3 regions of the Lysinibacillus sp. OF-1 genome follow, and region 3 is predicted to be linked to each of the others. Evidence: predicted binding sites of a transcription regulator. Region 3 holds the regulator's gene; each other region holds the start of a gene.
What was found. The regulator CtsR, encoded in region 3, represses protease genes until heat stress. The targets are predictions, from matches to a motif close to ATGGTCAATAAAGGTCAAACA.
Positions count from the first base shown of each region.

Region 1: the regulator CtsR is predicted to act here: its motif matches at 1,924-1,944, upstream of NV349_RS03510 (ATP-dependent Clp protease ATP-binding subunit).
Region 2: the regulator CtsR is predicted to act here: its motif matches at 1,419-1,439, upstream of clpP (ATP-dependent Clp endopeptidase proteolytic subunit ClpP).

Region 1 covers NZ_CP102798.1:759,134-762,732, reverse strand. Annotated here, with positions in the region: gene NV349_RS03510 (ATP-dependent Clp protease ATP-binding subunit) at 1-1,860, opposite strand, end outside; gene NV349_RS03505 (Crp/Fnr family transcriptional regulator) at 2,130-2,816, shown strand; gene NV349_RS03500 (IS3 family transposase) at 3,274-3,599, opposite strand, start outside.
Region 2 covers NZ_CP102798.1:3,851,484-3,855,082, forward strand. Annotated here, with positions in the region: gene NV349_RS18840 (basic amino acid ABC transporter substrate-binding protein) at 1-643, opposite strand, end outside; tRNA gene NV349_RS18845 (tRNA-Arg) at 1,144-1,218, opposite strand; gene clpP (ATP-dependent Clp endopeptidase proteolytic subunit ClpP) at 1,526-2,116, shown strand; gene NV349_RS18855 (HPr family phosphocarrier protein) at 2,734-2,991, opposite strand; gene whiA (DNA-binding protein WhiA) at 3,105-3,599, opposite strand, start outside.
Region 3 covers NZ_CP102798.1:4,570,203-4,573,801, forward strand. Annotated here, with positions in the region: gene NV349_RS22480 (protein-arginine kinase McsB) at 1-764, opposite strand, end outside; gene NV349_RS22485 (UvrB/UvrC motif-containing protein) at 761-1,303, opposite strand; gene NV349_RS22490 (CtsR family transcriptional regulator) at 1,317-1,787, opposite strand; gene NV349_RS22495 (DUF4870 domain-containing protein) at 2,053-2,358, opposite strand; gene NV349_RS22500 (class I SAM-dependent methyltransferase) at 2,483-3,166, shown strand; gene corA (magnesium/cobalt transporter CorA) at 3,204-3,599, shown strand, end outside.

The DNA of each region.
Region 1 (3,599 bases), 900 kb from region 3:
CTTTGTAGATAAAGCATGGAAAAAGATAATGTCATCCATACGGTTTAATAATTCTGGTTTAAAATGTTGGCGTAGGGCCGTCATCACTAAGTCTTCAACAGCATTATCGCCTTCTTTTGCCTCCATTAAATAACTAGAGCCAATATTGGATGTTAGAATGACCACTGTATTTGTAAAATTCACCATACGTCCCTGACTATCTGTAATGCGGCCATCATCTAAAATTTGTAATAAAATATTCGCCACATCTGGATGTGCTTTTTCAATTTCATCTAGGAGGACCACGGAATATGGATTTCGGCGTACAGCCTCTGTTAATTGTCCGCCCTCCTCATAACCTACATAGCCTGGAGGAGCACCAACGAGACGAGACACACTATGTTTCTCCATGTATTCACTCATATCAATTCGAATAAAGTGATCTTCTGCATCAAATAACTGCGCAGCAAGTGCCTTAGCAAGCTCAGTTTTACCAACACCTGTTGGACCTAAGAATAAAAAGCTCCCAATCGGACGATGTGGATCTTTAATACCTGCACGTGCACGCCATACAGCTTCTGTTACTAATTGTACTGCTGTGTCTTGACCGACTACTCTTTCATGTAATGTATCCTTTAATCGTAGAAGTTTTTCACGCTCTCCTTCTACTAATTTTGTTACAGGAATTCCTGTCCAGCGGGAAACGATCGCAGCAATTTCATCTGCCGTTACTTCTTCACGTAAAATGCGGGATTCTGCCCCATTTTCTAACTGTTTTTCGAGTTCCTGAATTTCCTTTTCTAATGTTGGGATTTTGCCATGGCGTAATTCCGCAGCTTTATTTAAATCATATTTACTTTCTGCTTCATCTAAATCACGACGGTATTTATCTAATGTTTCCCGTTTTTTCTGAATGTCGTGTAACATTTCTTTTTCTGCTTCCCATTGTTGGCGCATGCCCTCTGAGGATTCTTTTAATTTTGTTAATTCCTCACGCAATTGCTCTAGACGTTTTTTACTTGCTTCGTCCTTTTCCTTACGTAATGCCTGTTCTTCAATCTCAAGCTGCATAATGCGACGTGTCACTGCGTCTAATTCCTGTGGCATCGAATCAATTTCTGTACGAATCATCGCACAAGCCTCATCAATTAAATCAATTGCCTTATCAGGTAAAAATCGCTCTGTAATATATCGGTTGGACAGTTCTGCTGCCGCAACAATTGCTCTGTCATGAATTCGTACTGCATGATGTAATTCAAAGCGTTCTTTTAAGCCCCGTAAAATGGAAACCGTATCCTCAATCGAAGGCTCACGTACAAGAACTTGCTGGAATCGTCGCTCTAAAGCAGGATCTTTTTCAATGTACATACGATACTCATCTAGTGTTGTAGCACCAATACAATGTAGTTCACCGCGTGCAAGCATAGGCTTGAGCATATTCCCTGCATCCATAGCACCGTCTGTTTTGCCTGCGCCGACGATGGTATGAATTTCATCAATAAATAAAATGATTTGTCCTTCTGAATCTTTCACCTCTTTTAACACACCTTTTAAGCGCTCTTCAAATTGGCCACGATAGCTTGCCCCTGCGATTAAAGCACTCATATCTAGCTCATATAACACACATTCTTTCAAGCCCTCTGGCACATCGCCTTTCACAATACGCTGTGCTAAACCCTCAACAATCGCTGTTTTACCAACTCCTGGTTCACCAATTAATACAGGATTATTTTTCGTTTTGCGTGTTAAAATACGAATGACATTTCGAATTTCCTCATCACGCCCGATAACTGGGTCCATTTTGCCGTTTTTAACTTCTTCAATCAAATTTCGTCCAAATTGCTCTAGTGGTTTTTTGTTATCTGTTTGTTGAAATTGCATAGCTAGCACTCCTTTACCATCATGTTTCTTATCATTGTTATACCCATTCTTGTTCTTTTAAAAAGTTTGACCTTTTTTGACTAACTTTATTTTACATCAATCGACATTGCTTCGCAAAGAAATCGCACTAAAATTTTTTCACGGATTATGGAAATTTACGTTATAATAATGATATGTTTCTATGTTTTAGTATCGAAAAATCCACTATCCTTTTGTAATAATTGCCGTTTATTACAAAAAGAAAGCGATGTGTTGGAGATATGGTTTTAATGGATAATATGTTTGAAAAAATGAAGGATCTATTTCAAAAGCATGGTGTTTTTATCAAAGTGAATAAAGGAAATAAAATTTTTCTAGAGGGTGAACGGGCAAAAGAAATTTATTACATCCAATCTGGTGTGATTTCGATAAGCCAAGAAACCGAAACTGGCAAGGAATTAACTATTCGTATTTGTGGTCCTGACAGTATAATTGGAGAGGGGTCATTATTTTGTAACCTAGTCTATAATTCCATGACTGCAAAGGTATTAGAGCCTTCTACGATGTATGTGTTAAGTCGTAAATCATTGGAGCATTTACTAGAAGATCAGCCTACTGTTATGGTGGAATATATAAAGTGGTTGCAAACAGAAAACTTAAAGCATCAAAGTCGTTTGCGTGATTTAGTGTTAAATGGTAAAAAAGGTGCTTTATTTTCAACGCTCATTCGGCTTTCCAATACGTATGGTAAACCTTTAGAAAATGGCTCAATTTTTATTGATTTCCAGCTAACAAATACAGAAATTGCGAATTTGTGTGCAACAAGTCGTGAAATGATTAATCGTATGTTGAATGATTTAAAAAAACACGACATTATCACCTTTGATAAAGGCTTTATTACAATTCATGATTTACAATTTTTAAAAAATGAAATTGCTTGTGAAAATTGTCCATTACAAATATGCCGTATCGATTAATTTCGTTACAAACGAAATCCCTGCCTATAAAATATAGCAGGGATTTTATCGTGTTGAAAAACAAAACCATCCATAGCATTTTTGTGAAAGGTGAAAATGGATTTCCGTTGCAGGCTACTTGCTTTCCTGTGGGCGAGCGCCGAGTCGCTTCCTCCGTGCAGGGGCTCGCCTGTCTCGCTATCCCACGGGAGTCAAGTAGCCTTCCACTCCAATCCATAAAAATGTTTCTGTTTAGCAAAGATCTTCAAATAAAGTGAAGGTATTCATTACTCTTTATGGAGGGTGTTGTCACTCATCACTTCTCCACATTGACAATAAGAGGCTATCCTTTCTCTAATCATACAAATACGGCTCGTATGAAAGATAAGGAAAAGACATTTTTGCAGAATGGTTGATTGGAGTGGAGCCAGCGTCACTCCTAGGGGATTGAGTGAACTGACCCCAAAAATTTGAACTTTTAAGAAACTCTTCGAAACTCAACTGGACTTTTTCCGTTGAGTTTTATTTTTATCCGTTCATGATTGTAGTAGTGGATATAGTCTACTAACGCTTTTTTGAATGCTTCGTAGTTCTTAAACGTTGTTGCGTATAGAAATTCTGATTTCATAATGCCAAAAAAGCTTTCTATCACGGCATTATCTAAACAATTTCCTTTCCGTGACATACTTTGCTTGATTTCATGTGTTGCCAATAACGCTTTAAAACGTGGTATTTGATATAACCATCCTTGATCAGAATGGACGATTAAGCCACTCTTTTTCGATAACTTTGTATACGTAAACG
Region 2 (3,599 bases), 720 kb from region 3:
TTACTTTTAGTTTTTGATCTGGATGCGCTTTAATGTATTCGTAAACTACCGCATTGTCTCCAATAGCTGCATCAACGTTACCGTTTAACATCTCTTGAATTGCGATTGGTTGACTTTCAAACGCCATAATATTTGTACTTGCTTCCCCTTGTAGCTTTTTCGCCGCCATATGACCTGTAGCATTAATTTGTACTGATACCTTTTTATCTTTTAGTTCAGCTAGAGATTTAATTTTTGAATCTTCTTTTACAACAATCAATAATTGAGACTCATAATAAGGCTCTGTAAAATCAAATGATTCTTTACGCTCTTCAGTAATTGTGATTCCTGAAGCACCAATATCTGTTTCACCGTTTTTAATTGTTTGGAAAACTGGCTCCCAACCAATGTTATTCCAGTCAACTTCAAAGTCCATTTCATCAGCAATAGCTTTTAAAACATCGACATCAATCCCCACAATTTTCCCTGAATCGTCAACAGATTCAAATGGTGCGAAAGTTGCCTCTGTACCAACTTTATATATTTTCTTACCATCTTCTGAAGATGAGCTTCCTGAAGATGCACCATCCTTTGTACCACATCCTGCAAGTGCTAATGTTAATGCTGCAACCATCATCAGTAGCATCCAACCTGTTTTCTTCATTGTATTTCCCCCTATTTCGATAATTTTCCGAAATGCGTATTATTTTTCGCAATTCGGAAATGTTAGACTATTAGGTCAATTATATTAATATTATAGTATTTAGACAACAACTTTTCGCATAAAACTAAATATTTTTTCATATTAATTTATAATAAACTTATATAATTAGAAGAAACATGTATAAATAACAAGAAATCTAATCTAAAATTAATATATATACACTACAATCCACACCAAATTTCGATAAATTTAGGCAAAAAAAAAGAATCCCCTCAGATAGGATTCTTTTTTTCGACTATTTCTAGTCTTCACGTACAGTATGTCCACTAAAAAATAATTTGGAGTTATTGCTTTTTTGAAGGTTTGAAAGGAATAAATAGGGGAATAATGCCAACTAGGACAGTATTGCACCTATATCTCCCTCTCGATCTCCGCTAAGCAGGCTGCTAAACTACTTATTAGGAGATGAGCTATAACAAGTCTATCTATATTCAGTAAAATGGCGCCCTCGGAGGGAATCGAACCCCCAGTGCAAGAACCGGAATCTTACGTGTTATCCATTACACCACGAGGGCAAAGGCACAAAAAAAAAGTACTCACTCTAGGCTTACGAAAAGCATGATGTAGATAACCCTCATTTTTTGAAGCATACCTGCAAAATAGTGTACTGTACTTTAAACTTATAACCTCAATTATTATACAAGCCTATCACATATAATTCAACCATAGAATGCAAAAACATTTTATTTTTTTTATTTCACTTTAGCAGGGTTAATATTTGACCTTCCCTGACTATAATGTGTATGATAAGGATACAGCTGAAATAACAATGGAAATTTTCAGCAAAGGTATTCGAATTTAGTTTTTTAAGGAGGATTTAACATGAATTTAATTCCTACAGTTATTGAACAAACAAGTCGCGGTGAACGTGCATATGACATTTATTCACGTCTACTTAAAGACCGTATTATTCTTTTAGGAAGCGCTATTGATGACAATGTGGCTAACTCCATTGTTGCACAACTTCTTTTCCTACAAGCGGAAGATCCAGATAAAGATATCTCTCTTTACATTAATTCACCAGGTGGATCAATTACGGCTGGTATGGCTATTTATGACACAATGCAAATCATTAAACCACAAGTTCAAACAATTTGTATTGGTATGGCTGCATCAATGGGTGCTTTCTTACTAGCTGCTGGTGAGCCTGGTAAACGTTTTGCATTACCAAATGCAGAAGTAATGATTCACCAACCACTAGGTGGCGCACAAGGTCAAGCGACAGAAATTGAAATTGCTGCTAAACGTATTTTATTCTTACGTGAAAAATTAAATGGCATTTTATCTGAACGCACAGGCCAACCACTTGAAGTCATTGCTAGAGACACAGATCGTGATAATTTCATGACTGCTGAACGTGCTAAAGAATATGGTTTAATCGATCACATTATGCACCGTAGCGATAATAAATAAAAATGAGAAGGCATCACAGACTCGCTCTGTGATGCCTTTCGTGTTGTTGAGAAAAGGTGATGTCAACGGCAGAAACAGCCATTTTGAAAGGGGAGGGGTTGATTTCCGTTCCGCCAGCGTCCTTTCCAGGGGGCGCGCTTCACTCACTGCATTCGCTCCAGGGGCTCCTCTAGGACGCTAATCCCCTAGGAGTGACGCTGGCTCCACTCCCATCAACCATTCTGCAAAAGTGTCTTTTCCTGAACAAAATAGCCCTTTATTTATATTATTAGAAAGAGGATAGGCTCTTATTTTCAATGCGGAGAAGTGATGGATGACAACACTTCTCCATAAAGCGTAGTGAATACCTTCACTTTATTTGAAAACCTTTCTAAAAAGAAACATTTTTATGGATTGGGGTGGAAGGCTACTTGACTCCCGTGGGATAGCGAGACAGGCGAGCCTCTAAACGGAGCGGTAGCGGAGGAAGCTGCTCGGCGCTCGCCCACAGGAAAGCAAGTAGCCTGCAATAGAAATCCATTTTCACCTTTCACAAAAACGCTATGGATGGTTTTGTTTTTCAACACTATGAAGGCATCACAGATTTGCTCTGTGATGCCTTTTGTGTTCAATGAATGTTAGTCTTCATTTTCGATAATTGTAGCCAATGCTGTAACCGCTTGCTCCGCATCGCTGCCGTCACTACTTAAAGTAACTTCAGTGCCTTTAGCGACTGCTAAGCTCATGACACCCATAATGGATTTGGCATTTACTTTTTTCTCGTCTTTTTCCAGAAAGATATCCGCACTAAAACGATTTGCTTCCTGTACAAATAGTGCTGCTTGTCTAGCTTGTAGTCCTAATTTTAATTTGACCTGGACTCTTCTCTCAATCATACTCAAAACTCCCCTTCACTACCGTTCATCTATTAGTTTTATCTTACCTCACTTACTAGCAAAAGAACAATAAGCGATTACGCATGACATTCATACCTGAAAAGTATGAAAACTTAACCACCTATTTTTTCACCACGTCTTAATGCATCAGCAATCTCATCAATTTTTCTCAATCGATGGTTAACACCTGATTTACTAACCGTTCCACTTGATACCATTTCACCAAGCTCTTTTAATGTCACATCCTGATATTCTACCCGTAGACGTGCTATTTCACGTAGCTTTTCTGGTAGCTGATCCAGACCAATTGAATTTTCAATAAATCGAATATTCTCTACCTGTCGTAATGCTGCACCAATAGTTTTGTTTAAGTTGGCTGTTTCACAGTTCACAATACGGTTGACGCTATTTCGCATATCTCGCAATATGCGCACATCCTCAAACTTCATCATGGCCTGATGTGCGCCAACAATATTAAGGAAATCTGAAATTTTCTCTGCTTCCTTTAAATAGGTGACAAAACCTTTTTTTCGTTCAATTGTTTTGGCATTAAGTTCAAATTCATTCATCAAATCCATCAATGCCTCACCATGCTCTTTATACAAAGA
Region 3 (3,599 bases):
CTTGCGTGTCGCTCTTTTTGGATAATCTTTTCAGCGACACTTTGTATGTCTGCTAAAATGTCTTCTTCTGTCTTCCCAAGTGTAATTTGATTCGACACTTGATAAACATTTCCTAAATTTTCGCTGCCTTCTCCATATATACCTCTTACAGTCATTCCTAAGCGAGTCATGGCATTAATAATTTGATTCATTTGCCCGGTTAATGTCAGTGCGGGTAGATGCATCATGACCGATGCGCGAAGACCCGTGCCAATATTCGTCGGACAACTTGTTAAATAGCCAAAAGTATCTCGAAAGGCATACGGTAATACTTTCTCTAGGATACGATCAATTTTATTTGCTTGTTCATAGGCACTTTGAAGTTGAAAGCTTGCTGTCATACATTGAATGCGTAAATGATCCTCTTCATTCACCATAATGCTAACGGATTCATCTTCAGAAAGAAGTATGGAGCCTACTTGCTCTTTTTTAGCAAGCTGTGGACTAATCAAATGCTTTTCTACAAGAATTTGACGCTGTAGAGGCGTTAAATCCTTAATAGCAAAATAAGCATAATCATTTTGAAGCGTTGGGCTATCACTTAGTGCATGTGTAACTGCCTGTTCCACCTGCAGTGCCTCATTCTCTGAGAAAGCTAATGGAAATCGATAGCCATCTAAATTTCGAGCAAGGCGAATACGTGTACTAATGACAATATCTGAATAATCATCCTTGATATGCATCCACGTTGGGGTCGCACGCTCTAAAAATGAATCAATCATCATGACACATCACCACCTTCAAATTGTAGATGCTTCTCTAGCTCTTTAACTTCATCACGGAGCTTCGCCGCCTCCTCAAATTGTTCTTCTGCTACAGCGGCCTTCATACGCTTGCGGATATCCTCTATTTGCTTTTTAATGACATACACATTACTGCGAGCACCAGGCATTTTACCAATGTGTTGAGGGCCTGCCTGTATGCGATTAAAGAGCTTAGGCAAATGCTCACTAAAGGTGTCATAACAGCTCGGGCATCCAAATTTACCTTCTTTTAAAAATTGTTTATACGAAAATCCACATTGTGGGCATGTTTGCTGTTGTGGTTGAACTTGTTGTTTTTCCCCCACCTTTTGCCATGTAGGCGAGCCGAACCAGTTCGACAATAGCTGTTGAATAGACACTGGCTCTTGTTTAAACTCTGCATGAAATGGATGGAACTGTGAGGCGCAGACGTCACAATAATGGTGCTCCACCTTTTGCCCATTTTGAACTTGTGTTACTGTAACTGTCGCATTACGTTGTTTACAATGTTCGCATATCATTTCCATCACCTCACTATTTTTGCTGTTCATATTTGATTGTTGTCAGCATTGCTCGCAAGATCTTTGCTCGAATAGTATCTCTTAAAGGGAGATGTAAATCGATTGTGGAGCGATCAATTGCTGCTAACATTAATTTCGCTTCTCGTTTTGAAATTACCTGCTCATCGATGAGCCGATATACTAAATCTTCTGCCATCGTTTGAGATGCTCCACCTTCTATTTGTCTGAGAACATCGTCGATTAAATCAATCTGTGAATGCGCGCGGACACGTAAAATTCGTATGTACCCACCACCACCACGTTTGCTCTCAACAAGGTAACCTCGCTCGGCAGTAAATCTTGTATTAATTACATAATTTATTTGTGATGGCACACATTGAAATTTATCAGCAATCTCACTCCGTTTAATTTCAATATGCCCTTCTCCACCTAATTCAAGTACTTGCTTTAAGTAACCTTCTATGATGTCTGATATATTACGCATTTTAGGAATACACCTCGCTTGCTTCACTGACTTTGACTATCTTTGACTTTCTTTTAGTATATTATACAAAACGCTTCAAAAAAATTGCAATGATTTCGCCCATAGAAAAGTGAAAAGTCTTAAAATGCCTATTTTAGTACGAAAAACAGCACTTTTTCAGTTAAAACTGCGCGGGTTATAATTTGCTCATATACCTAATGTACCCTTATTAGTCATAGAAAAAACGCAAGCATATGCAACTAGCATATACTTGCGTCTATGAAAATTATACCCAACGACCAACAATTGGATAACGCCAAGGCTCATCAGACAATGCTTTTACGATACCGATAATTGGTACAACAAATAACATGATGCCGAAAATGATTAAAAACGGTAACCCAATAAGAACAAAACTTAAAACAACTGAGATAGCGATTAAAATACCCATAACAATTTGGAAGAGCAATGCTTGAATAGAAATCGCCTTCACTTCCTCATCCGAACTAATTAAGAAGAAAATAATAGGTACTAACCATGGCGCAAAAAATGCACTTGCGTGTATGATTACTTTAGACCATTTAGTCTCCATATATATCAACCCTTTCTTTGTACTTTGTCTATGTTTTATGTACTACTATTTACGGAACTATACCCGTAATAGTTTCACATTAAATAAGATTTATTAAATTTTTTTTGGAAGGCTGTGATGAGAGATGGAATTTAACAACACATTAGCAAACGAATATGAAAAGGGTATTCGTCGTACATTGCCAAGCTATGATGCCATGCTACGTTTAATACAAACCTTTTATCATTCCACACTCCCAGATAAAGCTGATATGTTAATTGTGGGTGCAGGAAGCGGCAATGAAATTTTACAGCTTGCAGATGGAAGGCCCGACTGGTCATTCACAGGTATTGATCCATCAGAGTCCATGCTCAGCATAGCAAAGGAACGTCTACACACTCTACCCAATACGCTGTCTTTCCACCAAGGAACAATACTAGGTACTCAATTACCCTCCATAAAATACGATGCAGCAAGTTGTGTTCTCGTTCTGCATTTTATTCTGGGTTATGAAGAAAAGCTATCTACATTAGAAGAAATCGCAAGACATTTAAAGCCTGGAGCACCGTTTGTCCTTGTCTCGAAATATGGTCAGCCCGGCTCTTTAGAAACTGAACTACAATTTGATTTATGGCGTTCCTATTGGCTACAACATACAAAGCTTTCTGCATCTGATGTAGCAGAGATGGAAAAATCCATTCGCTCCCTTTCGTTTATGCGTGAAGAGGATATTTTAACACTGCTACAAAAGGCGGGCTTTACAAAACCTTCTAGATTTTTTGCCACTACTTTATTTGCTGGTTGGGTATGCTTTAAAGAGGGGCACTAAATAAATATTTTGTAGTAAATAATTTGAGGTGAAAACCGTGATAAGCACCATTGGTATTACAAAACAACAACAATTACTAAAAGATTTTCCATTGGAAGTTATACATCAGCAAGAATTTGAATGGTATTGGGTTGATTTTAATTGCCCTACAGCCGAAGAAGAATCATTATTAGATACATTTTTCCATTTCCATCCGCTTGCTATTGAAGATTGCTTAATGCGATTACAGCGCCCAAAGCTCGATTTCTATGATGATTTTCATTTCTTTGTTATTCATCGAGTAAATGAAGAGAACCTTGCTGCAGAAGAGGTTAATATTTTTGCCTCCAATAAATTTATTGTGACGTTCCATAAAAACCCTGTTCCTGAAATAGATAAGGTACAAAAGATACTAGCAAGCCAACCAAAGAATTGGGAACGGGGAACGGTTTAT